Regions from separate parts of the Bacillus sp. JK62 genome, predicted to be linked through region 1. Evidence: riboswitches for the same ligand, from Rfam matches in the RefSeq annotation. Region 1 holds a riboswitch; each other region holds the start of a gene.

Region 1 (7,431 bases):
TTACTTCAACCATAAAAAATCCTCCTTTGTTTGATTCTTTTTCTGTATCGTACCATGAAAAAGCCGCCTGTCATATCAGGCGGCCTCTTCCGCGTCAATGCAAATATACATCAGCCCGCTTTTCATCCTTTTGCTTAATATAAGCTGCAAGCTCTGATGTCAAATCAGAACGGAGAAACGGGGTGATTAAATAAATTCCGTTAAACAGTTCGCACGCCGTGTCGAGAAGCGACTTGGCGATGGCGAGGCCTTCGGCTTTCTGCTTTTGCTTGTCTTCGCCGGCGAGCGCCATTTTTTCCCGGATGCTGTCTGACAGCTTAATGCCCGGGATCTCATGATGAATGAACTCTGCATTGCGGCTGCTCGTTAACGGCATAATTCCGATATACACCGGTGTTTTGAGGTGTTTCGTTTCATGATGAATGTCAATGAGCTGCTGCTCCGAGTAGACAGGCTGGGACACGAAGTAGTCAGCTCCGCACTCGATTTTTTTCTCCAGCCGTTTTACTGCTTTATCAAGATGGCGGACATTCGGATTAAATGCTCCGGCTACGGAAAAGTTCGTTTTCTTGCCGAGCGGTTTCCCTGATAAAGAAATGCCCTCGTTGAATTGCTTAATCAGCCTGATCAAGTCAAAGGACGTTAAATCATAGACGGAGGTAGCCCCCGGAAAGTCGCCGATTTTTGAAGGATCACCCGTGATGGCTAAAATGTCGGTAAGCCCGAGCGTATCCAGCCCCATTAAATGTGACTGAAGGCCGATGATGTTGCGGTCTCTGCATGTAATGTGAACGAGAGAACGGATATCAAGGCGCTCTTTCAGCAATGAACCGCAGGCGGCATTGCTGATCCGCGGTGTCGCCAATGAATTGTCGGCGAGCGTCAGCGCTTCTATGCCGGTTTCTTTTAATTCAGCCGCCGCTTGCAGAAATTTGTCAAAATTCAATTTTTTCGGCGGGTCAAGCTCTACGATAATTGACCGTTTTTGAGCGGCGATTTCGTTTAAACCCGGCTCGGTCCGTTCGTTCCGGACGGAGATGACTTCTTCTTCCCGTCTGATTTTCACTTCTTTATCAGTGACGGGAGAAAGTCCGCGGACCGCTTCAGCCATGGCTCTGATATGGTTTGGCGTCGTACCGCAGCAGCCGCCGATAATGCGCGCGCCCTGAGTGCGGAACTGTACGGCGCTCTCCCGGAAATAGGCATCGTCCGTATCATACACAAGCCGGCCTTCTTCTAAAGACGGAAGGCTGCTGTTCGGGTAGACCGATAAATAAGCGTCACGGAAAATCGGCACTTCGGTGAGCGCTTCAATCATGTGGTACGGGCCGAGCCGGCAATTGATTCCCGTTATGTCAGCGCCGAGATCGGCAATTGACCTGAGGGCTTCCCGAAGCGGCGTTCCGTCCTGCAGCACGCCCTGTTCGTGCATGGATACGTTCAGCATAATCGGAAGTTCCGTTTCTTTTCTCGCTATCTTCAGCACTTCGCGCGCCTCTTCTAAATCATAGTATGTTTCCAGGAGCAGACCGTCCGGCTCTTCGTGAAGCAATAAATAAAGCTGCTCCCGAAAGCTGCGTTTAATCTCCTCCAGGCTGTAGGCGTTTTTGTTAAAGGTGCGGATGCCGCCCATCGTTCCCAATACATAAGCGCCGTCTGAGGAAGCGCGCGCGATTCTGACCGCCTCCTGATTGATTTTTTTTGTTTCATCCTCAAGTCCGTATCTTGAGAGCTTAATAAAATTCGCGCCGTACGTATTTGTCTGGATGATGTCTGCCCCGGCTTCGACGTAAGCCTTATGTATCCGCTTGATTTCCTCGGGCTTTGATACGTTCAGTTCCTCAAAACATCTGTCAATGCCGTAGGAATAGAGGAGAGTGCCCATCGCGCCGTCCCCGATTAAAATCCGTTCTTTTAAGTCTTGTAATAGTCCCATTGTTTGCCTCCTTCGTCACATTCAGCAAGGAAAAAAGAGAAATAAAAAAAGTCTTCTTAAGAAGAAGACTTTGTAATCATTTGTCTCTCTTCTTATCTTCCAAGCTGTTTTTAGCTTGCTGGATTTAGCACCTTGGTCATGGTTTGGGTTAAACCATTACACCGGTTGCTGAAGCGTCGTCGGGCCAGTCCCTCGGCTTCTCTTGATAAGAACGTTCATATAATTGTCATGGGTTTCCAAAACTTAACTGTGAAAATCCCTTTCTCCAAATTTACCGAAAATAGAGACAATAATCAATAGGAATCACATAATTTATCTAAAATTAATAAATTGAACGTCAATCGGCAGGTCTGCCCCGCGGACGGCTGCAATAATCTGCTGCAGATCATCTTTATTTTTTCCGGTGACGCGCACTTGGTCGTCCTGAATCTGTGACTTGACCTTCAAGCCGGAGTTTTTAATCACAGCGTTGATTTTTTTGGCGTTGTCTTTATCAATGCCCTGTACAAGCTTCGCGCGCTGGCGCACCGTGCCCCCTGAGGCATTTTCGATTTTACCGTATTCAATGTTTTTCGTCGGCACGTCCCGTTTGATCAGCTTGCCGCTCAGCACATCTTTGAGCTGATTCAGTTTAAACTCGTCATCAGAAATCAGGACAAGTTCTTCCTTTTCTAAAGTTACATCGCTTTTCGATCCTTTAAAGTCATAGCGCGTGCCGATTTCTTTCAGCGTCATCTGAATCGCATTCTGCACTTCGGGAAATTCAACTTTGGATACAATATCAAAAGAACTTTCTTTTGCCATGAGAAAACCTCCTATAACATTTCACTTATGAGTTGATTATAGTAGAATAAAGAGAAATGTCCAACAGCATAAAGCATGAATTTATGCATATTGGAAAAAATGAGAAAAACATCAGCCTCATACGGGCGAATCAGGAAGGACGATAACATGAGACCAGGGCAGCAGCTCACGCTTAGTATAGATCACCAAACCGATTTCGGTTATTTTTTAACCGACGGCGAGGATACGGTTCTTTTACATAACAGTGAAATTACAGAGGATATTGAAGACAGAGATGAAGTGGACGTATTTATTTACGTCGATCATCAGGAAAGACTCGCGGCGACGATGAAAAAGCCGCTTATCAGCTTTTATGACTACGGATGGGTGGAAGTGACGGACGCTGTGGAGGATATGGGCGTATTCGTCGACGTCGGTCTGTCAAAAGACGCGCTCGTCGCAACGGAGCACCTGCCTCCGTACAAATCCGTCTGGCCGCAAAAAGGCGACAGACTGTATTGCATGCTGAAGGTGACAAGCCGCGGACGCATGTTTGCCAAGCCGGCGCCTGAGGATATCATCAGTGAATTATTTACGGATGCAGAGGAAGACGTCATGAATAAAGACCTGACAGGCACGGTGTACAGACTGATCGCATCAGGCTCTTTTCTGATAACCGATGAAGGCATCCGCGCGTTTATTCACCCTTCAGAAAGAAAAGAAGAGCCGAGACTCGGCAGCCGCGTGACGGGGCGTGTCATCGAGGTGAAGGAAGACGGCTCCGTCAACATGTCCCTGCTGCCGAGAAAGCAGGATGCGCTTTCGGTTGACGCGGAGGAGATTCTGACCTATCTGAGATCAAGAAACGGCGCGATGCCTTACGGAGACAAAAGCGATCCTGACGATATCCGCGAACGATTTCATTTAAGCAAAGCCGCCTTTAAGCGGGCGCTCGGGCACCTGATGAAAAACGGCAAAGTGTATCAGAAAGACGGCTGGACATACGAAAAACAATAAATTTTCTGCAAAAACATCGGTGAACCAAAACCGGTGTTTTTTATTTTCTCAAAAGCTCCTATATCCCTCATTTGTTTATCAACCTGCCGAACATACATATTTTATTGAAATAAAATATTCTGACATCCGAACCGATATATAACTATAGAAAAAAACAAAAGGAGAGTTTCAATGAGAAAAATGGCGATATTTGCGGCTGTACTGCTGCTTGCGCTCAGCACGGCGGGATGTGCCGGCAAATCCGAGGAGACGGCGGCCGAAAAAACGAAAACAATCGGCATCATGCTGACAGACAACGGCCTCGGCGACCAATCATTTAATGATTCAGGCTTTCAAGGTTTGATGAAAGCAAGAGACGAGCTCGGCATCACATTTGATTACAGAGAAATAAAAGACACCGGTACGTACGAAAAAGGACTGACCCAGCTTGTCCGGGAAGGCAATGATGTTGTTGTGGGGCTCGGTTACAGCATGCAGGCGGATTTAGAAAAGGTCGCCAAAAAATATCCGAAGCAGCGGTTTGTGCTGATTGATTCCGTATCAGACCTGGATAATGTCACCTCCGTCACGTTTAAAGAGGATGAAGGAAGCTTCTTAGCCGGAGCGCTGGCGGCTATGACGAGCAAAACCGGCACGATCGGATTTATCGGCGGTTCAGATGCCGATGTCATTAAACGGTTTAAGAAAGGCTATCTGAAAGGCGCGGAATCAGTCAAACCGAACATCCGCGTGCTGTCGGAAATCAGCGGTACGTTTGATGATGATAAGCTCGGGAAGCGCATCGCCCAAAACATGATCCGAAAAAAAGCCGATGTCCTGTTTACGGCGGCCGGCTTCACGGGTGTCGGCGCACTGAAAGAAGCGGAGGCGCGAAAAGTATACGCCATCGGTGTTGACAGCGATCAATATTACACCGCCGAGCACGCCGTTATCTCTTCTTTAGTGAAAAACGTCGACCATGTCATCTATGAATTGGCGAAAGATTTAAAAGACAACAAGGAGATCAAAAGCGGTGAGATCGTTTACGGACTGAAGGAAAACGGCATGGACTTAGCCAAGATCAGAGTTGTCAAAAACGCAGGCGGGCTGACGAAAAAGATCACGGATATGAAAAACAGTCTGATTGAAAAAGGAGGCGATCTGAAGTGACATTACGGACAAGGCTGCTCGTTAACGCAGCCGTTACGATGATTTGCTTCGCCGCCGTCATCGGCTTTACCATCGTAAACATGATGAAGATTCAGGCTTCAAATGAAGATGAAGTGGACACGCTGTTAAACGTCCAGGAAGCAAAAGCTGACCTTAATACGTTAAAAGAAAGCATCACCGGCTATTCCTATACGCTCGCAGACGCCCAGAAAGAAGATGTACGAAGCTATATGAAAAGCAGCTCAGACAAACTGGCGGCGCTCAAAAAAACGATGAGGGACGATGCGGACAAAGCCGCTTATGACAAACTCGCCAAAAAATACGAATCATGGCAGGCGGAGGCGGACGCTGCCCTTGATTCGAAAAGCCCGGCTGAAGCGACAAGGACGGCGGCCCGCATCAACGGTCTCCTGAATGATATTTATATGCTGAATCTGAAAAGCCGGGATCACTATGAAGACATGCAGAAGCAGACGGCTGACCAGATTCAGTTTATCGTTTACAGCGCAGCCGTGCTGACCATCGTGATACTTGCCGTCACCGTCATATCTTCCATCAGGCTGACGAAGAGAATTGCAGGGCCGATCCGCCGCATGGCTGAAAATGCCCGCCGTATTGCAGGAGGGAACCTTGCTGTTGAAATGCTTGATTATAAAGGGAAGGACGAACTGAAAGAGCTGAATGACTCATTCGGAATGATGGCTGAACAGCTCCGCACCTTAATTCAGGCGATCGGAGAAGTCGGCCGTGAAGTCGAGACTTTTGCGGAAGGTTTGACGAAGGAAAACCAGACGCTGAAGGACATGACCGAGCAGGTGTCCGTATCGACGGAAGAAATGGCGCAAGGCTCCCAAACCATTTCAGAAGATCTGCAGCATGCGGTGCAATTCATTGAACAAATGGATGATCATTCAAAGGCGAACGCCGAACGTTCAAAACAAACGACGAGAAGCAGCGAAGAGACGATTGCTGCGGTGGCTGCGGGGCGAGGTGCTTTAGCCGAGACCAAGCAAGCCATTGATAAAAGCAATGAGACATCAAAAGAGATTTCCGAAGCCGCCGATCTCTTCATAGAGCATGCGGCAGGCATCAGTATGATGGCGCAGACCGTTTCCGACATTGCGAACCAGACCAATCTGCTGTCCTTAAACGCCGCAATCGAGGCGGCCAGAGCAGGCGAGGCCGGAAAAGGATTTGCCGTCGTTGCCGAGGAGATAAGGAAGCTCGCAGACGGATCAGCCAAAGCGACCGCGCAGATTTTCGATATGGTAAAGCAAATTGAAGACGGCATCACATCCATTACCGGAGCTGTCACGACCGGCGTCGCTTTAGCGGACAGACAGCAGGAGCTGATGGAGAAAACGTCAGAATCATTCGCCCATATTGAACAAAAAGCCGCCCATATTAAGGCGGAGCTTACTCAATTGGACGGACGGATCATCGAATCGAAACAGCTTGGTGAGCAAGTGCTGCATCATGCCGAAAGCATCAGCGCCGTCGTTCAGGAAACGGCTGCAGGAAGCGAAGAGATTTCTGCCTCCGCGCTTGAGCAGCTGTCTTCTTTTCATAAAATGGCGGAAAGCGTCAATAATCTGGTGAGCCTGACAGAGCGGTTAAACGATCAGGTCCGCCGGTTTACTTTGTAACGGACATCCGTGCGCAAAAAACAGCCCTCTTTCTTCTAAGACAAGAGGGCTGTTTTGCTTTTACAGATGGTCCGGTTTTTTGGAATTCTGGTTTTTTCCCGCCTGCCGGTTTTTTTCGGCAAGCCGGTTCTTTTTCTGATTTACGGCGTTATTGTCCAACGGTTTTTTGTCATCATCTTTCATGCGGCAAAGCCTCCCTTCTGTCCGTTAGGATGCCCGCCCGCATTGAAATTATGGCTTCAGGAAAAAAATCGCGAGCGTGCCCGGCCCGGAGTGGGCGCCGATCGCAGAGCCGATTGAATGAAGAATGATCTCTTTCGGATGGAACGCTTCTTCAATCATTTCCTTCATCCCAATCGCCGTCTCTTCATTATCTGCATAGCTGATTCCCACGGTTTGATCCGCCCAATCGCCGCCTTCTTCCTTCATCATTTCTATAATCCGTTTAAACAGTTTCTTTTGTCCGCGCAATTTTTCGAGCGGCACGAGCCTGCCGTCATCCACATGCAGAATCGGTTTGATGTTCAAAAGCCCCCCGACAAAAGCGGACGTTTTTGAAATTCTGCCGCCCCGCGCGAGATAGGCGACGTCATCGACCGTAAATATATGTTTCATCCGTGCGCAAAAGTTCTTTACAGACGTTTCGATTTCTTGTATTGTATTCCCGTTAACACAGAGTGTTTGCGCGTGCATCACCGCGAGGCCGCATCCCAGTGAAGCGCATTTGGAATCTACAATCCGTAAATCAAAATCGGGAAATTCCTCTTTTACTTCATTGGCGATCATTACGGCCGTCTGATAGGTGCCGGAAAGACCTGAGGAAAAGGCGATGTATATCGCCGGTTCTCCCAGTTCCGCGTATTGTAAAAATACTTTTTTTATCGTATCCGGTGATGCCTG
Region 2 (7,431 bases), on a different contig from region 1:
TAAAAGCAACAATCCCTTGAAGACCCGCACCGGTGACCCCTGTCGGCCCGATCGGTCCGGTTGGCCCCGTCGCTCCGGCCGGGCCGATTGCTCCCGTCGGCCCCGTGGCACCAGTCGGCCCCGCCAGTGTAGGGATATTTGAGATACTGTCCAATTTTGAACCGAGAAGAAGCTCCTGTTTCATTAAGCTGTCAAGCGTATCCCGGACGCTCTCATTCAGATTAAGAATATCCGCAAGACTTGACGGGGGTCCTGTTAATCCGGGAATCGTCCCGAGCGCGTATTGGATTTTTTCCCCTTCCGCATTCAGAATATGTGCCATTCCCAGCTCTTCCATAGCAATTGACGAAAGAAGAAGGTTAATGGTATCGTCTCTGGAAAGTGTAACGACAGGGGTGATATTGGGCAAATTAGGCTGTGACACAATGTCCCTCCTTATGAGTTGGCTGAAAATCATTTTATTACGAACAAAGTTCCCCCAAATGAGCGTAAGCAGTACTGTATCATTATATTCACTGATTCTGTCCAAGTTTCTGAACGAATTCCCTTCATTACTTTCATCATATATGAAGGAAATACTTTAAATATAGAGAAAATACATCGCACAGCATTCGCAAATCGTCAAAATGACAGCGGGACATGTGATCGTCTATAAAGCGATGGCTATATATCTTGTGCGTTTCCTGCAAAAACGCTCTTTTTCATTTCAAGTTTTCTGTATAAAAGGGCGAGAAGCATGGACGGTATCGTACAAACAATCATTCCGATAAAGGCATACCGGGGTTCAATTTCATATAAAAAACCTCCGAAAATAGTAAATACCGCAGTGCTCCAGCTGAGAGCAAGCGCTGAATATATGCCTTGGGCTTTCGGGATTTGCGCGGGTGAAATATTTTTAATTAAGTATTTCATAAATGCATAGTGTCCCATCGCGAATGAACAGGCATGCAACGTCTGCGCAATACAGAAAATGATGACATGCGGAAAGGCAAATACGAGTAACCAGCGTACGGTAGCACCAAGCGCCGCCAGGGCGAGCAAAGAGCCTGCCGTAAATTGATGAAAGTATCGGTCAGCGATTGCAAAGAAGATAATCTCCGCGATAACGGCGATGTTGATGATGATTCCGATGGCATATGCGGGCGCATCGATTTCCTGCAAAAAGAGATAACCGTAATTGTAGTAAGATGCATGTGCCGCCTGCAGTAAGATAACGATTGCGAGCACCAGACCGAAATATTTGATGCGAAATAAGGCAAACATGCCCTCTTTTCTTGCACGGTCTGTTTCCGGCCGTTTTGAAAGAACAGCTGGCGCATGCATAAAGCTGAGGCATGCGAATATCAGGGCGCCCAAAAGCAGTGCCCATAAAATCGCTTGATCTCCGAATATACCTGTAAAGACGGACAGGATGACGCCGGCTGAAACAAAACCCGCGGACCCCCACTGCCGGCTTGTCCCATAAGCCTTTAATTCGTTATGCTGTACAAGGACGCCGCAAGCGCTGTCTAAAGCAGGCATTAAAGCCGGGTAAAACACATGCAGCACTAATGTGACAAGAAGCAGGCTTTGAAAAGAATCAGCGGGAATATAACATAAAAGTGCGAGAAGCGTCCCGATTCTGGCGCCGTTTAATAAGGCTTTGCTGCTGAATTTTCCTGATAAATAAGGGAAGAAAAATAATGTGGAAATCCCTCTTGCCGCCAGGCCCAGACTCATAATGAAACTGGCTTCGGATACGGAAACCCCTTTTATATGCACCATCCATCCCGTCCAATAGGGCAGAAAAACACCCCATGTCATAAAAAAACTAAAAAAATGCAGACTCATCCAGCGATATGCTTTCATTCCCGTTCCTCCTTTAATTGGCATGTTATCATGTAAGGACATAAAGACAATATGAGATATCTCATATTTTTGGGGTGGACGATGGAAATTTATAAAGGCGAGAAAAAGCGGCATCAGTTAGAAAAACACTCAATCGCGCATTTATTCTCTTTCCCCGCTGAAGAGTTTATGGAAGTGCGCGAATATGAGCGGGACGAATGGATTATTCAAGAGGGCAGGAGACCTGACTTCCTGTTTTACGTGATTGAAGGAAAAGCGAAAATATATGTAACCCACCAAAACGGGAAAGTCTCTTTAATTAATTTTATCAACAAAAATGATTACATCGGAGAGATGGAACTATTACATGAAGTGTATTACACAAAAGGAATTCAAGCCTCAGCGAAAACTGTTTGTTTTGCTCTGCCTATTTACCGCTGCCGCGCGCAATTGCTGCAGGATGCGAAATTCCTGCGTGAGCTGGCTAAGTTTTTAAGTGCTAAGGCAACGCTTATGGCTTCGAAATATTCACAAAGTCTGGCGTTCCCGCTTGAAAACCGGCTTGCTGATTTTATTTTGCAGACGGCTTATAAAGGGGTTTATAAAGAGAAGCACGTAACGGTCTGTGATTATTTGGGTGTATCTTACCGTCATCTCTTGCATGTGCTGACGCAATTCTGCCAAAAAGGGTATTTGCAAAAAGAAGGGCGGGGCTATCAAATGAAGCAGTATGATTCATTGTATGAACTTGCAGAAGCGCTGCAGAATAAGTAGCACGCCCAGAAAAAACAGCCATCCGCAAATTACGGATGGCTGTTTTGATTATACAAGCTGAGCTTGTTTTTTTCGTGCCTGTTTCGCGGCGTCGACCATATTTTTTAATGCCGCAACGGTTTCTTCCTGCTGTCTTGTTTTCAGTCCGCAGTCCGGGTTTACCCAGAAGCGGTCAGTCGGACACACTTCAAGCGCGTCATCAATAATTTGATAGATTTCTTCAGTTGCCGGCACACGCGGGCTGTGAATGTCGTATACACCGAGTCCGAGGCCTTTCACGTAAGGATGTTCTTTCAGGTACTCTAAAAATCCTCCGTGGCTTCTGCTGTGTTCGATTGTAATGACATCCGCGTCAAGATCATTGATCGTATCTACGATATCTTCAAAGTTGCTGTAACACATATGCGTATGAATCTGCGTCTCGTTTCGCACAGAAGATGTCGTTAACCGGAATGCTTCTGCGGCCCAAGTTAAATATTCATCCCAATCCTGCGTTTTTAACGGCAGTCCTTCGCGGAGCGCGGGTTCATCCACTTGGATAATCTGAATACCGGCATCTTCAAGCGCTTTTACTTCTTTTCTGAGGGCAAGCCCGATCTGGAAGGCGATTTCTTTTCTTGAAATATCCACACGCGGGAATGACCAGTTTAAGATGGTGACAGGTCCCGTCAGCATGCCTTTCATGTGTTTTTCAGTCAGCGATTGGGCGTAGACCGTATCTTTTACCGTCATCGGTTCGATAAATTCGACATCTCCGAAAATGACAGGCGGACGTACGCAGCGTGAACCGTAAGACTGCACCCATGCATATTTCGTAAAGGCGAATCCGGCCAGTTTTTCACCGAAGTATTCGACCATGTCCGTCCGCTCAAATTCTCCGTGAACGAGCACGTCTAAGCCGATTTCTTCCTGAATGTCAACCCAGCGCTTCGTTTCCGCATTAATAAAGGCTTGGTACTGTTCATCCGTCCAATCTTTTTTGCGCCATTTTTGCCGTGCGCTCCGCACCTCGGCAGATTGAGGGAAGCTTCCGATTGTCGTCGTCGGCAGAAGAGGAAGACCGAGTGATTCATTTTGCAGCGCCAATCGTTCTTCAAAGCTTGCCGGACGGGAGAAATCTTTTTCCGTCAGCTGATTCAGCTCTTCTTTTTGAGCTGAGTTCGCTCCTGTTGCGAATGCTTTTAAAGCCTTAAGTGCCGCTTTTGATTCTTCGATCTGCTCACTGACGGCCGCTTTTCCGGACAGAAGCCCTTCTTTTAAGACGCCGAGTTCCGCCAGTTTTTCTTTAGCGTATGACAGGCCGTTCAGCAAATCCTTTTCAAGATGCTCGTCAGGGTGTTTCGCCACCGGCACGTGCAGAAGACTGCTTGAAGGCTGAATCCATAACTCCTCAACATCAGCGTGGCTGAGGATATCCAAAGCTGCATCAAGGCGTTCTTCAACATCGATTTTCCAAATGTTCCGGCCGTCGACCACACCGGCTGCCAGCACTTTATCTTTCGGGAAGCCGTGCTTTTTCAATTGCTCAAGGTTTCTGCCTTTATCATGCACGAAATCAAGTCCGATTCCCTGTACGGGATAAGAAACGAGTTCTTCATATGCATCAACTGAATCAAAGTATGTCTGCAGGAGGACATTCAGTCCTGAAAGCTCTTTTGTAATAGATTCATAGAGGTCTTTTGCGGCGCGGACATCTTCAGAAGAAGCTGTCACAAGGGCAGGCTCATCAATCTGAACCCATTTGACGCCTTCTGCTTCAAGCTCTTTCAGCAGCTGCACATAAAGAGGAACAAGGCGTTTTTGAATCGCTTTCGCTTCTGATTCTTCGTATCCTTTCGCAAGCGTGACGAATGTATACGGACCGACGATGACAGGTTTCGTTTCCGCTCCGAATTCTTCTTTGATCCGGCGGTAGTCGTCAAGCTGTTTGTTTCTCGTCAGACGGAATTCAATGCTTTCGTCATATTCAGGAACGATGTAATGGTAGTTGGTATTGAACCATTTCGTCATTTCACTGGAAACGGCGTCTTTTACACCGCGGGCAATCGCAAAGTATGTATCAACGGGATCCGTGATGCTGCGGAATCTTTCCGGAATCCAGTTAAAGCTGACGGCGGTATCAAGCACATGATCATAATGAGTGAAATCAGAGACCGGCACGATATCGATATGTTGGTCAAGCTGTGTTTTGACAGCTGATAAGAATAAACCGTCAAGCTTTTTAAGAAACGTTTCTTTATCAGTGTTTCCTTTCCAATAAGCCTCAAGTGCTTTTTTCCATTCTCTGTTCAAGCCGATTCTCGGAAAACCGAGGTTCGAAGTTTTGATTGTTGTCATTAAGTCTCCTCCTTTAAGTGAGATGTAACAAAAAAGCCTCTTTCTCATGAGAGAAAGAGGCTTTAACTTCAAAATGCAAGCCTCTCTTATCTCTCAGATCACGTCTGATGGAATTAGCACCGTGCCTTATGAGACAATCGTCTCGGCGCAAAAATCACGCGCCCCATTTCACAATGGAATTACGGTCGGTTGCTGTTGGGGTCAAAAGGCCAATCCCTCGCCCAACTCTCGATAAGAGAAAGTATTTCAATTTTTTTGAAAAGTTACATCATTTGTTGGTTATCTTATCAGCTTATTCAGATCACTGTCAATAGAAAATCTCACAATTTAAAAATTGGTGATGTGACAAACTGATCAATCATTATACGAGAAAAATATCAGAAAGACAGCAGCTGTGCCTGTTCGGCTCTTTCCATCAGTACTTCAGGCGCGTCTAAATACAGAAATCCGTTCCCGGCCAATGTTTTGGCGATGTCCAAAGGAAGGGTCCGCCGCACGAGCTGGGCGTAGACTTCAGCCTCAGAAAGCGTCCGCTGAAACGCGTCCTGTTCAAGCCCTTTTATTAAGGCAAGCGCTCCGCTCACATGCGGGGCGGCCATTGAAGTGCCCGTCAGCTTCCCGTATTTATGGTTGGGAAGGGTGGAGAGAATATTTTCTCCCGGAGCCACCAGGTCAATCTCTTTATTAGCGTTTGAAAATTCAGACGATTTACGGGCGATTGAGACTGATCCGACTGCGATCACTTCGTTGTAAGCGGCCGGATACGACAGTTCCTCTGTACGCTCGTCTCCGTCGCCTTCGTTTCCTGCCGCGCAAACGACCAGAACACCGCTTTTTACCGCATTTGTGACCGCTTCTTTCAGTTCAGGCACATCGCTTGGCCCGCCGAGTGACATGGAAATAATGTCCGCCTTTTGTTCAACGGCGTAGTTGATGCCGTTAATAATCCATTCGTATTTGCCGCTGCCGTTTTTCCCGCCGAGAACTTTAACGATTAAAAGGCTTGCTTCCGGCGCGACACCCGAAATTCCGCCGTTTGAATCATTGGCTGCAATCGTTCCGGAAACGTGTGTCCCGTGTCCGTTGTAATCGGAAATCACGTCTTCTTTGCCTCCGTCATCATCGGTGAAGTTTTTCCCGCCGACAATCCGGTCTTTCAAATCAGGATGATTGATGTCGCAGCCTGTGTCAAGCACCGCGATTTTAATATCCTTGCCTTTAAACCCTTTTGCCCACAACTCTGGCGCCTTAATCACTTTAATCCCCTCAGGAAGCTCGTTCACATCCATGATCTGTTCATCCGTGACATAAGGAATCAAATGCATTTCACCATTCATAAAAAAGCCCTCCTTTTTTATGCTTGCGAGTGGATACAAGGGTGTTGCTACTATTTTATGGCAGAGCATGCCGGCCGGAAAGAGTCATTTGAAGCATTTTCATAAAAAAGGCGTAATCTATCGGACTAAAAAATTTCAAATAAATGGATAGTTTGACAGCTTTCATTTTCATTCATGACCCGCTGACGCTATAATTGGAAATGGGAAAGGAGAAGAGAGATGAAGATAAATGAAGCGTTATACAGCTATTTTTCAGAACAAGTGGATCAAATTGCGAAAGAGTGGATCGAAACGATGGAAGATTCGGATCCGAATTCGATTTATTCTTTGACAAATCCCGTCATCACAGAAGAACTGACGGAGCAGGATAAAGAATTTTACCGGCATATTAATAAAATGTATATCATGCCGGAAAAAGAATTTTTAGAAGAGTTCGAGCGGTGGGTGATTGAGCTTGCGAAAGACCAGAAGCATCTGGATACTCCCGTCCAGTATGTGGTCCGTGAATTCATGAGAAACCGGAGACTATACATCAGTTATTATGATGCGTTTGCCGATAAACATGAATCTTCGTTTGCTCAGGGAGAAAGGAAGAAATGGGAGAATTTAATTACGCAAGTATTTGATTTTACGATTTACACGTTTGTCGATCATGCTGAGCATAACTCAAAAATGCAGCTGAATGCGCAAAGAGAAATGATTTTGGAGTTAAGCTCGCCGGTTATCACGCTGAGCAAACGGACGGCGCTGCTGCCGCTTGTCGGCGATATTGACACGGAGCGCGCCAAATTCATTCTTGAAAATACGCTGAGCACATGTGCAAAACGGCTGATTGAACATCTGTTAATTGACCTGTCGGGTGTAGTGGTTGTCGATACGATGGTGGCGCATCAGATTTTTAAATTAATTGAGGCGCTGAAATTGATCGGCGTCACGTCCACTTTATCCGGAATCAGGCCGGAAATCGCTCAAACCGCCGTACAGCTCGGCATTAATTTCTCAGATATTACGGTCAAGTCCAATCTCGCTCAGGCTCTCAATTATCATCAATAACATACATAACAAAACAGGCTGCCGAATCACTCCGGCGGCCTGTTTTTATATAAACAACAATGAAATGAGCCAGCTTGCCCCGAATAACAGAAGCACGAGCAGG
Region 3 (7,431 bases), on a different contig from region 1:
GCGTTTAATGGCGCTCCTTCGTCATGAGCTTACATATGAGGAAGTCATACGGTTATATATGAAAGGGTTTTATTTGAAATCTAAAGAAGGGGATGTTTCGTTACGTAAGAACGATATCTGTCGTATGTTTGGGGTTGAAGAGAGGCAGGGCGGCAAATCTTAATGAACGGGAAGAGAAAAACTCTTCCCGCTTTTCATAGCAGCTGTTATTCTTTTTCCAGCATGGAAGTCAGCCATCCTCTTAATGCCGTCTTCTGCACATACCGCTTTCCGTTTCTCGTGATATGCGGAATGTCATATATCCAAACCTCCAATAAACGTTATCATTTTTTATACGGTGAAGCCGGCCGAAGGATTCAGCCTTCAGCAAAACCGCCGGGCGTTTATTGCGGACGGTTTTGATTGCTGAGCTTTTCCACCTGCACCTTTCCGGAGAAGAAAACAGCGCCTCCGCCCATATCCGCCAGCCGATCGGGCGTGAGTGAATTGACGAGCTGTTTTTTATCATCCATATCGGCCCAAAGACCTTGGCTCACCGCAACGCCGGGAAGCACCTGTTCGCCGACCGAAACAGTCAATTCGCACTCTCCGCGGTGATTCCAAACTCTAACGGTTTCTCCGTCTTCTATGTTCCGGCGTACAGCATCTTCTGTATGAATAAAAAGTTTTGGCGCTTTTTCCAGTTTTACGTGTTTTTCGTTATTTGAAAATGTCGAATTTAAAAAATTATGATTCGGTCCCGGGACAAATAAAAGCGGAAAATCGTCATCGCTCTCAAGAGGGATGTGTGTCGGCAGCGCCGGATAACCGTCCTGTTTCATCTTTTCCGAATATAATTCAATTCTTCCGCTCGGTGTCTTGAGCTTTCCCGGAAAAAGCGGTTTTTTCCGTTTGGCTTTCATGAAGGAATGGCGTGAGAGCGCTTCGTAATCAATATCCTCGATATACGGATTGTCGGGAAAGTCCAGCGCCTGTCTGATTAATTCTTCATCGGAATCCTGAAGCTCCTGCTCGGTAAATCCCATTGCTCCGGCAAGCAGACGGAACACTTCCGTATTCGATTTGCTGTCCCCGTAGGGTTCGATCACCGGTTTTTGCAGCTGAATAAAATGATGCCAGTAAGACGTGTAAAAATCCGTGTTTTCAAAAGCGGATGAAGCAGGGAGCACGATATCCGCATATTTGGCGGTTTCCGTTAAAAATAAATCGTGAACGACTGTAAATAAATCCTCCCGCAGCAGGCCTTTTCTGACTTTATTCGCTTCCGGCGCAACCACTGCGGGATTCGTACCGTAAATAAACAGGGAGCGCACGGGCGGTTTTGTTTCTAAAAGAACGCTTCCGAGCCTGTTCATATTAAATGATCGCGGCTTCCGGCCGTAAAGCAGATCAGGCCGCTGGAGCGCTTGTCTGTTATAGTTTAATACCGCGCTGTTGTGCTTGATTGCGCCTCCTCCGGTGTTGAGCCACTGTCCTGTAACAGCCGGAAGGCAGGCGACGGTGCGGACGATCATTCCGCCATTGTCATGGTGCTGAATGCCGTTTCCAATCCTGATAAGGGAAGGGGAGGTTTCCCCGTACATTCTCGCAAGGCGTCTGATATCGTCGGCTTTAACGCCTGTAATAGCAGAAACCGTTTCCGGATCATAGTGTTTAACATGCGCTTTTAATTCTTCACTGCCTTCGGTGTATTCTGTGAGAAATGCTTCATCGTGAAGGTTTTCGTCGAATAAGACATGCATGATACCGAGGGCGAGTGCGGCATCTGTGCCGGGGCGAATGGGAATAAACCAATCGGCAAGCCGGCCGGTTTGATTCTTATGTACATCGATAACGACAATTTTAGCCCCTTTTTTCCGGGCTTTTTGAGCAATCATGATTTGGTGCATATTCGTGCTGACGGCATTGATCCCCCAAAAAATAAAGAGCTTTGCATGTATGGTCTCCTCCGGATCAGTACCCGCTCCTTCACCCATTGTATAGTTATAGCCTTCAGATCCGGCTTTGCTGCAGATCGTCCGTTCGAGATGACTCGCTCCGAGACGATGGAAAAAACGGCGGTCCATTCCCTCTGCCGCCAGTTTTCCCATATTGCCGTAAAAGCTGTACGGAAGAATGCTTTCCGCTCCTTCTTCGGCAATAAGCTCTTTCCAGCGCGAACTGATCGTATTGATCGCTTCCTCCCAGGAAATAGGCGCAAACGCGGCTTCACCTTTTTTACCGATCCGTTTTAACGGAACGGTTACGCGCTTCTCATCATAAATACGCTCAGCCATGTGTCTGACTTTGTTGCAAATATTCCCTGATGTGACCGGGTGATCGGGGTCTCCCTGAATGTTAACGATTTTTCCGTCTTTTTTTGTCACAAGCAAGCCGCATTGATCGGGACAGTCTAGGGAGCACACCGACTTAAAGACCCCGTTCGGCTGTGTTGCAGCAGAATTCATAGCCCATTTCTCCTCTTTGTTTATATTGTAAGCATTATAACATTTCAAAATCGAACGTCAATTCAGAAAAAAGTGTTGACATCATGGAAAGACTTTTCTATGATGAGTTTATTCTTTTAAACAGCCTGACAATTTCATCATTTTATTTTCTATCCAGAGAGGTGGAGGGACTGGCCCTATGAAACCTCGGCAACATTTATTGTGCCAATTCCAGCAAGCGTATGCTTGAAAGATAGGAAAGAATGGTCTATACATATTTGTGCGCTTCAAGCGGATAAAGACGGTATATGAATCTCTTTCCTTCTTTGAGGAAAGAGATTTTTTTATGGAAAAATTTATGTGAAAAGGATGTTTTGTACCATGACGGTTTTAATTACCGCGCCATATCACGACGAGGGGCTGAAGGAGCTGACTGAGCTGTTCGGCCGGACTGTGCACCGGCCGTGGAAGAAGCACGGCCGGGCCTATCGGGAAGATGAATTGATCCGAATGATTCAAGAGACAAACGCGTCGGGGCTTATTACCGAACTTGATGAGGTGTCTGAGCGTGTTATTGACATATTGCCGGATTCCGCTTTTATCGGTGTCTGCAGAGGAATGCCGTCTAATGTGGATATTGCGGCGGCGACTAAAAGAAAAATCCCCGTTTTCTTTACACCGGCCCGCAATGCCCAGGCCGTTGCTGAAATGTTTATCGGAAATGTGATTTCATTTTTGCGTCATACGTATTCTTCCCATCAGTGGCTGAAGGACGGGAAGTGGAATGGTGATTATTTGCAGGCTTACGTCAAATTCAGAGGAAATGAGCTGACGGGGAAAACAGTCGGCCTTATCGGTTTCGGCGCTGTCGGACAGAGAATCGCCCGGCTATTGGCCGCTTTTGATTGCAAAGTGCTTTACTATGATCCATTTGTCCGTCATGAAAACCGGGAGTATGAAAAAACGACGATTGAACGGGTATTTTCTGAAAGTGATATTGTTTCCGTTCACTTGCCGCGCACAGAAGAAACCATCGGCCTTATCGGCGCCCGGCACTTTCAATTGATGAAACAGGAAGCTGTTTTTGTCAATACGTCAAGAGCGGCGGTTACAGACAGGGAAGAGCTGCTGCGGGTGCTGAAAGAACGGCGGATTAAGGGAGCGATCCTTGACGTGTTTTATCATGAACCGCCTGAATCTTCTGATTATGAATTGATCTCTTTGCCGAATGTGTTAGCGACTCCCCATTTAGCGGGCGCAACATTTGAAGTGGAAGATCATCATGTGAAGATTTTAAATGAAGCGCTTTTCAAATGGAAACAAGATCAAACCTATACAATACGTGAACTTTATAACAAAAGAGAACTTGAAACGGAAGGAGGAGGCTGTAATGGCTGAACAAAAAGGCTACCTTGTATTTGACATCGGGACTGGGAATGCGCGAGTCGCGGTCGTGACTGCCGGCGGCGAAGTGACCGCGCTTGAAAGGGAAGACATCGAATATGTGACGGATCCGCTTTATCCGGACGGACGATATTTCTCACCGGAAGGGTTATGGACGCAAATCAGCGCTATGGCAAGAAAGGCTATTGCCAAGAGCCCTCATATTACATTAATCGGAATCACCTCAACAAGCCAGAGGCAGGGAATCGTTTTGATCAATAAAGATAAAAAGGCATTTCTCGGTCTGCCCAACATTGATAACAGAGGGCGTGAATGGGAAGGCGGGATTGAGGCAGAAGAAGAAGTGCATCAGCAAACCGGACGTCTTCCGAGCGCTTTATTTTCCGCCATGAAATTTGTCGGATTAAAAGCCAGACAGCCGTCTTTATGGAAAGAAGTGAAGTGCATCACAAGCATCAGTGACTGGGTGACATTTGAGCTGAGCGGAATTTTAAGCTATGAACCGTCACAGGCTGCTGAAACACTGCTGTTTGACGTAAGGAAAAAGGCGTGGTCAGAGAAATTATGCAACATCTTCGGTGTGCCTTCTGCCATTCTTCCTTCACTCGTCCGATCTGGGACGGTTGTCGGAATGTTAACGTTTAAGAAAGCGGCGGTGCTCGGTCTTTCTGAAAGAGTGCCTGTGATTGCAGGCGGGGGAGACACACAGCTTGCCATCAAAAGTGCAGATGCAAAGCCGGGAGATATCGTCATCGTATCCGGCACAACGACGCCGATTACAAAGATAACAGCGGAGACCGGAACCGAAAGTTTAGAGAATGCATGGCTGAATTGCCATACAGAAGAAGGTCAATGGCTTCTTGAAACGAATCCGGGTGTAACAGGACTCAATTATCAAAAATTAAAATCCATTTTTTATCCGAATGAATCCTACAGCGTCATGGAACGGGAAATCGCAAGTCTGCCGAAACATGATCATGCTTGTATATCTGCGTTAGGCTCCTATTTATCGCCTGAGAAAAACGCACTGGCAAAAGGCGGATTTATATTTGACGCTCCGCTGTCCCAAAACTTAAGCAGAGCCCATTTTGTTAAAGCCGCACTGCTGGAAATCGCTTTTTCAATCAAATGGAACTATGAGGCGTTAACAGAGGCGGCTTCCTTTTCACAAGATTATGTGAAGGTGTGCGGCGGCGGTTTCCAAAGTGATGCTTTGACGCAGTTTCTTGCTAACCTTCTTCAAAAGAAAATCTACAAGAGAGAGGGGTTCAGCCAGGCATCCGCAATGGGAGCGGTGATGATTTGCAACGAAGCTCTCGGTGTGAAAGCAGAGCTTTCGACCCGCACAAAGATAATTGAGCCGGAAGCGGATCAGACGGATCTCTTCCTATATGAAGAATGGAAACATACGCAAAAATTATTTACTCATTTTCAACCGGCGGTGAAAGCCTGACTTGGGGATGAGATGACAACATGAAAGATTGCTGAGGAGGAACAAAAATGCTTAATAAAATAGGAATTCCAAAACAGCTCGCCTGGGGATTTTTAGGGGTCGTGCTGTTTATGATGGGGGACGGCCTTGAACAAGGCTGGCTCAGCCCGTTTTTAGTTGAAAACGGCTTGACGGTACAGCAATCAGCATCCCTGTTTACGGTTTACGGTATTTCTCTTGCTGTGGCGTCGTGGTTTTCAGGGGTCTGCCTCGAAGCCTTCGGCGCAAAGCGGACGATGTTTATGGGGCTGTTGTTTTACGTCATCGGAACAGCCGCGTTTATCGCATACGGATTTGAGAATCTTAATTTGCCGGTGATGTATGTCACGTATTTTATTAAAGGGCTGGGTTACCCGCTGTTTGCCTATTCATTTTTGACATGGGTGATTTACCGTTCGCCGAAAAACAGGCTCAGTACGGCGGTCGGCTGGTTCTGGATTGCATATTGCTGCGGGATGTTTGTATTCGGTGCTTGGTATTCAAGCTGGGCTATCAAATCCTTCGGCTATTTGAATACGCTGTGGAGTTCAATTTTCTGGGTATGCCTCGGCGCGTTTTTTGCTTTGATTTTAAATAGGGACCGCTTTGAAAAGAAAAAGGCAGATAAGCGGGAAAAGGCGCAGGAATTAATGAAGGGAATCACCATCCTTGCTGAAAATCCGCGCGTGCTCTCTGGGGGGATCATTCGGATCATTAACAGCATCGGAACATACGGATTTCCGGTATTCCTCCCGATGCATATGGCGCAGCACGGCATTTCTACAAATGTATGGCTGCAAATTTGGGGAACGATCTTTCTCGGAAATATCGTCTTTAACTTAATATTCGGCGCAGTCGGCGATGCCTTCGGCTGGAAAAAGACCGTCATGTGGTTCGGAGGAGTGGGCTGCGGCATTTTTACTCTTTTATTATATTATGCTCCTGTTGTATCACATGGGAACTTGCTTTTCGTCAGCATTGTCGGTTTTATATGGGGAGGGCTCCTCGCCGGGTTCGTTCCGATCGGGGCTATCGTGCCGACGGCGGCCGGCAGCAATAAAGGTGCCGCCATGTCTGTGTTAAATCTGGCTGCGGGCCTGTCGGCATTTGTCGGCCCCGCGCTTGCCTGGGCGTTCATCGGGCTTGTCGGCGCACAAGGCGTTGTATGGATTTTCGCAGCGCTCTATTTCGTAAGTGCAATCTTGACAAATCAAATCAAAATACCTGAAGAGAAAACGGCAAAACACGATAAAGCATTGCCTGAATACGCTTCTTAACAGCAGCGCCCCGAAAATTCGGGGCGTTTTTTTACGGCTGCTGAAGAAACCCGGCAAACCGCTGAATTTGTTCACGTAACGATTGTTGGTTTTCGTGAAATTGTTTGAAACGATGTCCGTTTGCTCCGGACGGATGCGGGAAGCCTTCCAGAATGACCGCATGGCCCATTCTGCCGTTCTTCTTCAGCGTGCGGCAGGCTGATTCTGCTGCTTTTCCGAGAGGGATAAGCAGAATGTCTTTTTTCATCATTTCTATTTCATCCGGAAAACATGTCAGCGCGTAACGGCTGAGAAGAGCTGATCTGCTGATGGCCGGCCGGTGTCCCGTATAGTTTTTCTGTTTATAAAAAACAGGGTGTTTGATAACGGATGTCGTATGAAGCAGCTCCCGTTTTGAATCAAAAAACCGGGATGAATCCTCAACGTGAAGCGCGGCCGGCAGACCGCATTCATTAAGCATTTCGATGATGTGCTGCCTCATGGAACCGGAAAGTCCGGCCGCTTTTTTTGTCTCATATGCTATCACCTCAAGAGATTCGCCGTTTTTTAAAAGCTGTGCCGCTGCTTTGTAAGCCCGCTGCATCTGAAAAAAACCGGGTGTAATTCCGGAGATGACAACCGCAGCATGTGGGTTGATATCCTCATTATGAGGCGAATAATACATATCCAGATCTCCGTCCTTGGCTAAATGGAACTCCGGAGTCAGCAAATCCGATTTTGTAAATCCTCCCGAAGATGATAATGCTTTAAGCTGCTGCAAAAAATGCGCAAGCCGCTCACGATCGCAAATCATGTTATGCCTCCTTGAATCCGCCAGTTTCTCTTAGTGTCATCAAAAACGTCGGATGACATG
Region 4 (7,431 bases), on a different contig from region 1:
TGGGAAGTCGCCGCGCTGTCAAGGTACACGAGGTCATGTCCGTTCACTTGCTGATGAAGGATCGGGAACTGTTCACGAATATCGGTGATATTCATTATTTTACTTTCCTTTCGATGACGGAGACGAGCTGTTTCTTAACTCCTTCAATCGGAAGCTCTTTTACCACCGGAGCAAGGAATCCGTAAATGACTAAGCGCTCCGCTTCTTCTTTCGGAATTCCGCGGCTCATTAAGTAGTAAAGCTGGATCGGGTCCACACGGCCGACAGATGCCGCATGTCCTGCAGTTACATCGTCTTCATCAATTAAGAGAATCGGGTTTGCATCTCCGCGTGCTTTTTCACTCAGCATCAGGACGCGGGATTCCTGTTCAGCGTTTGCTTTAGACGCGCCGTGCTCGATTTTGCCGATTCCGTTAAAGATGGAAGATGCGGCATCTTTCATGACTCCGTGCTTCAGGATATAGCCTTCAGAAGCCTTACCGAAGTGGATGATCTGCGTCGTAAAGTTTTCCGTCTGTTCTCCTCTTCCGACAACTACGGTTTTCGTATCGCCGTATGTGCCGTCTCCGTAGAGGTTTGTCGTATTTTCAGAAATCGTGTCGCCGTCGTTCATCAGTCCGAGCGCCCACTCGATTTTGCTGTCGCGTCCGCGCGCGGCTCCGCGGCGGTTGACGTATGTTGTGACACCTGCTGACAGGTTGTCAACGGCGCCGTACGTCACGCTGGCATTATCACCTGTGACCACTTCACTGATAATGTTGAATACCGCTTCTTTCGGATTCACCGTGCTGATGTAGTTCTCAACGTAAGTGACGGAGCTGTGGTCTTCAGCGACGATCAGCACGTGGTTGAACAATGCCGTGTCATTGCTTTCATGAACGTAAACGGCCTGAACAGGCGTCTCCACCTGAACGTTTTTAGGAACATAAAGGAATGCCCCGCCGTTCATTAATGCCGCATGAAGCGCAGTCAGTTTATGTTCGTCGACCTTTACGCCGTCTTTCATGAAGTATTTCTCAACGAGGTCGCTGTGCTCACGGGCAGCCGTTAAGATGTCCGTGAAAATGACGCCTTTGTCTTTCAGTTCTTTGGAAAGAGAAAGGAAAGCAGGCGTTTGATCACGCTGCACATATAACGTTTTGTCTTCGTTTTCGATATCGATCAGCGCTTTTGCTTCATCAGCTAAATCTTCTAAAGAAGCAAGCGGCGCGTTTTCTACTGTATGCTTGTTGAACTTTGTAAAGTTCCAATTTGTGATTTTTGTTTTATCAGGCTTAGGCAGCGGCAGATCTTCAGCTTTTTCAAGAGCCTGTAAGCGCAGGTTTTTCAGCCAGGCAGGTTCTTGATGCTTTTCGGAAAAGCCTTTGACATATTCCTGATCTACGGATAGTTTCGTTTCCAATGTCATGATTATCCCCCTAACGCTTACGCTTCTTGGCCTACAGTTTCGTCTTCAATGCCTAGTTCTTGTTTAATCCAGTCATAACCTTCCGCTTCAAGGCGCTGTGCAAGCTCCGCGCCGCCGGATTTCACTACGCGTCCCTGCATCATAACGTGAACGACATCAGGCGTGATGTAGTTCAGAAGGCGCTGGTAGTGAGTGATCATTAAGCAGCCGAAGTTTTCGCTGCGCATTTTGTTGATTCCTTTAGAAACGACTTTAAGCGCATCGATATCAAGACCTGAATCGATCTCGTCAAGAATGGCGATTTTCGGCTCGATCATCATAAGCTGAAGGATTTCGTTGCGTTTTTTCTCCCCGCCTGAGAAACCTTCGTTCAGGTAACGCTGCGCCATTTCAGGGTCCATTTCAAGGAACTCCATGTTTTCGTCCATTTTGCGGATGAATTTCATAAGAGAAATTTCATCGCCTTCTTCACGGCGTGCGTTAATCGCAGAGCGAAGGAAATCGGCATTTGTCACACCGCTGATTTCGCTTGGGTACTGCATCGCAAGGAAAAGACCCGCCTGAGCGCGCTCGTCCACTTCCATTTCCAGTACATCTTTGCCGTCAAGCGTGATGCTGCCTTTTGTAACTTCGTATTTCGGGTGTCCCATAATCGCTGCTGAGAGCGTGGATTTACCGGTACCGTTCGGCCCCATGACAGCGTGGAATTCGCCGCCTTTTATTTCAAGGTTTACACCTTTTAAGATCTCTTTTCCTTCGATTTCAACGTGAAGATCCTTGATCGTTAATGTTGAAGCAGCCATATCTATACCTCCAAAATATATAATCATTATTCTCAATTTATTCTCATTCTAATTTTATAACAAATGAAAAGTAAATACAACTTTTTATATTACCCGGAACATTCCTAAAGTTTATCAAAGATCAAGGCGTAATTAAAGCTGTTTGAAACAGAAAAAGGGCGGAAATCCACCCTTTTTTACTGACCGATTTTCTCATTAAGCTGCGCTGCGAGGAACTTGCTTTTTTGATATTCAAGCTCCCTCTGCCGTTCGACTTCCATCCTTTTTGAAAGACGCCGTCCGTATTCCTCGTAGCCGATGCCGTGTGACTTCTGCATCGCTTTTTCCATTTCAGGCGTATAGTCAAGGTCCAGTCTCTCGTGGCTGGTGCAGATAATGAATCAATCCCTTCATATATTTGTTTCTATTGTAACAATGATCCGCTGCTCCGGCCAAAGAGGGTGTGCCCCTGAATCCTTTCGAATGTGCCGGAAACCGGCGCTCGCTTTATCTGAAAAACGGTATTCACACGATTGCTCATTCTAATGCGTCGTATGTCCGAATTCCTGAATACACTGCTGCACGAGGGTCACTCCCTGACTGAGAGCCGCGCCGCCCCCGAATGCCGCCGCGACGCTGATGACCTCAAGGATGTTTTCTTCTGTGGCCCCTTGGTCAAGGCAGCCCTTCGTATGATAAATCATGCAAAATTCATCTTGAGCGCTGATGCTGATGCCCAGAGCGATTAATTGTTTCTCTTTTTCAGTTAATGAATCCGCTGAGAAACACTGCTCAGTAAATTCATTAAACTTCCGCCCCATCATCGGCATTTTTTGCTCGAATATGCCTAAACCTTCTTTATATTGTTTCAATGCGTCATGCACGCTTTTTCCGTTATCCTGGTATTGAGCCACTGCCATTCCTCCAATCGTTAACCTTCCTTTTTATTATGGACAGTTCTCCGATTAATACCCGAAAAAAACCCCGGATGATTCATCCGGGGTTTTCGCTTTATTCAGATACGGGAAGCACGGCTCCGTCGTATTTTTTCTCAATAAAGTCTTTGATTTTCTTAGAGTGAAGCACTTCCATAAGCGCTTTGATTTTCTCTGATTTTTCGTCACCTTTGCGTACGGCGATGATGTTTGCGTACGGGTTGTTTTTCGTTGATTCCACTTGAATCGCATCTTTTAACGGATTCAGTTTGTTTTGAATCGCATAGTTGACGTTAATGAAGACTGCATCGCCTTCTTCTTCATTATATGCTTTCGCCGTTAATTCAGGGGCGATTTTTTTGAATGTCAGGTTTTTCGGGTTTTTCGTAATGTTTTTCGTCGTCGCTTCAATCGTTTTTACCTTCGGATCAAGTGTGATCAGTCCGGCTTTTTCAAGCATCGCCAGCATACGGCCTTGTTCAGCGACATTGTTAGTCATGATGATGGTCGCGCCTTTAGGCAGGTCTTTCAGCGATTTGTATTTTTTCGTGTAAATTCCGAATGGCTCAAGGTGAACGGCTCCGGCATTCACGAGTTTGTAATCTTTATTTTCTTTCATTTCCTGTTCAAGGTAAGGAACGTGCTGGAAGTAGTTCGCATCCACTTCATTATCAGCTAACGCTTTGTTGTACATTTTGTAATCGTTCAGCACTTTTACTTTTAATGTGTAGCCTTTTTCCTTCAAGAGCGGTTCCGCTTCTTTTAAGATTTCAGCATGCGGTGTTTTTGTCGCGGCGACAACGATTTCCTTTTTATTCGAGCCGTTTGATCCGCAGGCGGCTAAAACTCCCGCGAACACAAGCAGCAGCGCACTTAATACAATCTTTTTCAATGTAAATCCTCCCTTATCTTTTGTCTATTATATTTGTAATTACATCACCGATAATCTGAATGATAAAGACGATGATGAGTATAAATACTGTCGCTACAAACGTTACATCCGTATTATTGGACTGGTAGCCTTCTACATATGCAAGGTTTCCGAGTCCGCCTGAACCGATGGCGCCGGCAATGGCGGTAGATCCGATCAGGGCGATGGCCGTCACGGTGATGCCTGAAATTAACGCAGGCATTGATTCAGGAATCAGCACTTTGAAGATAATCGTCGATGTCTTTGCTCCCATTGATCTGGCAGCTTCGATGACTCCTTTATCGACTTCCCGGAGCGCAATTTCCGCAAGACGGGCGTAAAACGGCGCGGAGCCGATAATCAGCGCCGGCAATGCGGCATTCGGTCCTAAAATCGATCCGACCAAAATCTTAGTAAAGCCGAGAAGCAGAATAATTAAAATAAGAAACGGAATAGACCTGAAAATATTAACGACCGCCGCAATCACGGTGTTAATGATTTTATTTTCCCATAAGCTTCCCTTGCCCGTTAAAAAGAGCAGAAGACCGAGAATCGCTCCGATGATAAATGAAAAAACTAAAGCGATGACCGTCATATAAAGGGTCTCATATGTGGCCGTCCACAGCTCGGTTATATCAACGTTCGGGAACCATTTTTCAAACATTTGTGATCACCTCTGCTTCTACCTGTTTGTCTTTGATGAACCGGATCACGTTTTCTACTTCTTTTTCCTGACCGTCAATATGAATGAATAATGAACCGTAGGCTCCGTCCTTCGTCTGTGAAATTTTCCCCTGCAGAATATTAACGTCCACATCAAAGTTTCGGATCATTTCCGTAATGAGGGGCTGCTCGGCGGCCTGCCCGACAAATGAAAGCTGAATCGTTTTCCCTGTCGCTGTTTCCTGCAGAAAATGCTGGATGGTTTCTTTCGTCTCCTCCGGTTCTGTCACCTGCTGAACGAAACGCTTGGTCATCGGTTCGCGCGGGTTTCTGAAAACTTGGAGTACTTCGCCTTCTTCAACGACTTTCCCGTTTTCCATGACGGCGACTCTGTTGCAGATTTTTCGGATGACGTGCATTTCATGGGTAATGAGCACGATCGTCAGACCGAGTCTGTCATTTATATCGGATAAAAGATCCAAAATTGAATCGGTCGTCTGCGGATCGAGCGCTGATGTCGCTTCATCGCACAGAAGGACTTTCGGATTATTGGCGAGCGCCCGGGCGATGCCGACACGCTGCTTTTGACCGCCGCTCAGCTGCGACGGATAAGATTTTTCTTTCCCCTCTAATCCGACCAGTTTAATCAATTCATCAGCGCGGCGGACCCGTTCACTTTTTTTCACGCCGGCGATTTCCAGCGGGAACATAATGTTCTCCCGGACGGTGCGCGACCACAAAAGGTTAAAATGCTGGAAGATCATGCTGATTTCCTGGCGCGCTTTTCTCAGCCCGCGGCTGCTTACTTTATTTAATTCCGTCCCCGCGACTTCCACGGTTCCCGACGTCGGCTTTTCAAGGCCGTTCAGGAGACGGATTAAGGAACTTTTACCAGCTCCGCTATATCCTATAATTCCAAATATTTCGCCCTTTTTGATATCAAGAGTGACATCTTGGACAGCATTGACATCCCCATGCTTCGCTTTGTAAATTTTTGAAACATTTTGAAGATGGATCAAAGCAATCACCCGCCTTACACTATTCTAAGAAATCTTCCGGGTTTCTCCGCAAAAGAAAAGCCTTTCTGCAAAAATGAGCAGAAAGGCTTATTGAAAAAGGCCTTTCTCTCATCTTTCAAAGCAGACCGCTTCGAGTGAATTGGCACCATTTCAACATTGTTGATGGTTGCCGGGCTTCATAGGGCACTTCCCTCCACCTCTCTTGATAAGAGAAAACATATCGTATTTTCGTCCGGAAATTCTTACTGTAGAATAGCACGGCGAATGATAAAAAGTCAATAAAATAAATATTGGAAGCTATTGTCACATAGTAGATTGGCAGTTACGGCCGTTTACTGATCGCCTGAAAAAATCCGTTTGTCAGCCAGAGGATGGCCTCCAGCTTCAGCAGGGCTCTGAATGATCCTTTCACTTTGAGTTTTCCGCTTTGGATAAGCTTTTGCAAAGAGACATCACCATGCAGGAGATGGATGATTTCCGTCTGGTTTCCGTAAAAGGTCAAATTAGATTTTTCCTTTGAAGCCGACGTTTTTCTCATTTCTCCCTGTCCGTTAATTGAGACCGTTAAGGCTTCTGTTTCTCCTTGGAATGTAATCAGCAGCGTTGAGGCGTTTAATAGCGGTTTCAAAAACAGATGCTGTCCGTCATTCTCTGAAACTTCTATTTTCTCCACTCGTATAACCTCCCGTTTTAATGGCCATACATACACTTTCTCTTTTTAACGGACAGAACCCTTTATAAACCGCACGACATTTTCCTGTAAATATTGTCACATCGGGAACGTTTGCGATGTTTTTTGTTTAATCAGCTCATATAAATAGGAAACGGAGCGGAAGGCGTATCCTTTCTCAACAAGCTCTCCGCCTTTAAACAGCAAAAAGCACGGAACGCTTTCAATCTGATAGGCTTTGGCGAATGCGGGGGAATAATTCACGTTGTTTTTATAGAAGGCGGCGCCGGGCAGCATTTCTTCGACGACAGTAAGCATTTTGGACGCCAGCTGGCATGTGCCGCAAAACGGGGTGTACAAATACAGGAGATAAACGTCATCCTGAATCGATTCGAGTTCATTTTCTTGGAGTTCTTTCATGATTACCACCTCAGGTCGTTCTTTTTCAAAAATACAGTGTCAGCATCAAAGCCGGCTCTGATCAGCACAGATGCGAGATGATGGCCCGGGCACGACTCGACTTGCCTGTATGTTCTGTCTATATAAATATGTCGCGCTTCGGGAAGCTCCCGTTTCAGCTGTTTTCTTAGTTTTTCTCCGGAGTCATCTGCGTCCGTTAAAATATAGACGTCTCTGTCAAACAGGCGGTCCGCCAAATCTTCCAGTTCGGTTTGGCCGATCGTCCCGTTTGTACAGACGATTTCCGCGGGTTCGATGAGCACTTCCCTGACTTTGATTTTATCAGATTTTCCTTCTACGATAATGACCTTTTCATCTCCGTTGTACATAAGCGCGTCACCTGCCGATTGTTTTAGCGTCAGATTGAAAAAGAAGGCAGTGAAATTCACCGCCAACTGTTAACACCAGCCATTCTCATAATCGCAATCGACATATTTCGGATCGCTGCCGTTTATGACATCGGCTGTTTTATAAAATTTTTGATTTTCAAATGAAAAGCCCTGTTTGAGCTCGTACTGGTCCATGCCTGTCATCTCGCCGATGGCTTCATTTTCATGAAACAAGGAAAACCGGCCGTTTTGAAAG

The links. Region 1 has a riboswitch for S-adenosylmethionine ahead of ACWJJ4_RS10655 (bifunctional homocysteine S-methyltransferase/methylenetetrahydrofolate reductase). Riboswitches for the same ligand answer to the same signal wherever they lie in the genome.
Region 2: it holds a riboswitch for S-adenosylmethionine, as region 1 does, so the genes downstream of both, metE (5-methyltetrahydropteroyltriglutamate--homocysteine S-methyltransferase) here and ACWJJ4_RS10655 (bifunctional homocysteine S-methyltransferase/methylenetetrahydrofolate reductase) in region 1, are expected to answer to the same signal.
Region 3: it holds a riboswitch for S-adenosylmethionine, as region 1 does, so the genes downstream of both, ACWJJ4_RS14625 (2-hydroxyacid dehydrogenase) here and ACWJJ4_RS10655 (bifunctional homocysteine S-methyltransferase/methylenetetrahydrofolate reductase) in region 1, are expected to answer to the same signal.
Region 4: it holds a riboswitch for S-adenosylmethionine, as region 1 does, so the genes downstream of both, metN (methionine ABC transporter ATP-binding protein MetN) here and ACWJJ4_RS10655 (bifunctional homocysteine S-methyltransferase/methylenetetrahydrofolate reductase) in region 1, are expected to answer to the same signal.

The regions. Positions count from the first base shown of each region.
Region 1 is NZ_JBSJQA010000003.1:213,660-221,090, forward strand. It holds gene ACWJJ4_RS10650 (GNAT family N-acetyltransferase) at 1-13, opposite strand, end outside; gene ACWJJ4_RS10655 (bifunctional homocysteine S-methyltransferase/methylenetetrahydrofolate reductase) at 95-1,936, opposite strand; SAM riboswitch class I at 2,026-2,148, opposite strand; gene ACWJJ4_RS10660 (YajQ family cyclic di-GMP-binding protein) at 2,249-2,740, opposite strand; gene ACWJJ4_RS10665 (CvfB family protein) at 2,840-3,736, shown strand; gene ACWJJ4_RS10670 (BMP family lipoprotein) at 3,908-4,885, shown strand; gene ACWJJ4_RS10675 (methyl-accepting chemotaxis protein) at 4,882-6,531, shown strand; gene ACWJJ4_RS10680 (hypothetical protein) at 6,592-6,714, opposite strand; gene ACWJJ4_RS10685 (DegV family protein) at 6,763-7,431, opposite strand, start outside.
Region 2 is NZ_JBSJQA010000004.1:110,717-118,147, forward strand. It holds gene ACWJJ4_RS11755 (BclA C-terminal domain-containing protein) at 1-424, opposite strand, end outside; gene ACWJJ4_RS11760 (MFS transporter) at 664-1,848, opposite strand; gene yeiL (transcriptional regulator YeiL) at 1,930-2,601, shown strand; gene metE (5-methyltetrahydropteroyltriglutamate--homocysteine S-methyltransferase) at 2,650-4,938, opposite strand; SAM riboswitch class I at 5,022-5,176, opposite strand; gene ACWJJ4_RS11775 (S8 family peptidase) at 5,316-6,275, opposite strand; gene ACWJJ4_RS11780 (STAS domain-containing protein) at 6,495-7,328, shown strand; gene ACWJJ4_RS11785 (energy-coupling factor transporter transmembrane component T family protein) at 7,374-7,431, opposite strand, start outside.
Region 3 is NZ_JBSJQA010000006.1:149,517-156,947, forward strand. It holds gene ACWJJ4_RS14620 (molybdopterin oxidoreductase family protein) at 384-2,447, opposite strand; SAM riboswitch class I at 2,594-2,686, shown strand; gene ACWJJ4_RS14625 (2-hydroxyacid dehydrogenase) at 2,808-3,824, shown strand; gene ACWJJ4_RS14630 (FGGY-family carbohydrate kinase) at 3,817-5,283, shown strand; gene ACWJJ4_RS14635 (RbtT/DalT/CsbX family MFS transporter) at 5,331-6,578, shown strand; gene ACWJJ4_RS14640 (hypothetical protein) at 6,610-7,371, opposite strand.
Region 4 is NZ_JBSJQA010000001.1:842,886-850,316, reverse strand. It holds gene sufS (cysteine desulfurase SufS) at 1-95, opposite strand, end outside; gene sufD (Fe-S cluster assembly protein SufD) at 95-1,408, opposite strand; gene sufC (Fe-S cluster assembly ATPase SufC) at 1,426-2,211, opposite strand; gene ACWJJ4_RS04230 (hypothetical protein) at 2,388-2,540, opposite strand; gene ACWJJ4_RS04225 (carboxymuconolactone decarboxylase family protein) at 2,733-3,110, opposite strand; gene metQ (methionine ABC transporter substrate-binding lipoprotein MetQ) at 3,202-4,017, opposite strand; gene ACWJJ4_RS04215 (methionine ABC transporter permease) at 4,031-4,699, opposite strand; gene metN (methionine ABC transporter ATP-binding protein MetN) at 4,692-5,717, opposite strand; SAM riboswitch class I at 5,823-5,929, opposite strand; gene ACWJJ4_RS04205 (SCP2 sterol-binding domain-containing protein) at 6,040-6,390, opposite strand; gene ACWJJ4_RS04200 (thioredoxin family protein) at 6,487-6,807, opposite strand; gene ACWJJ4_RS04195 (toprim domain-containing protein) at 6,810-7,175, opposite strand; gene ACWJJ4_RS04190 (YusG family protein) at 7,245-7,431, opposite strand, start outside.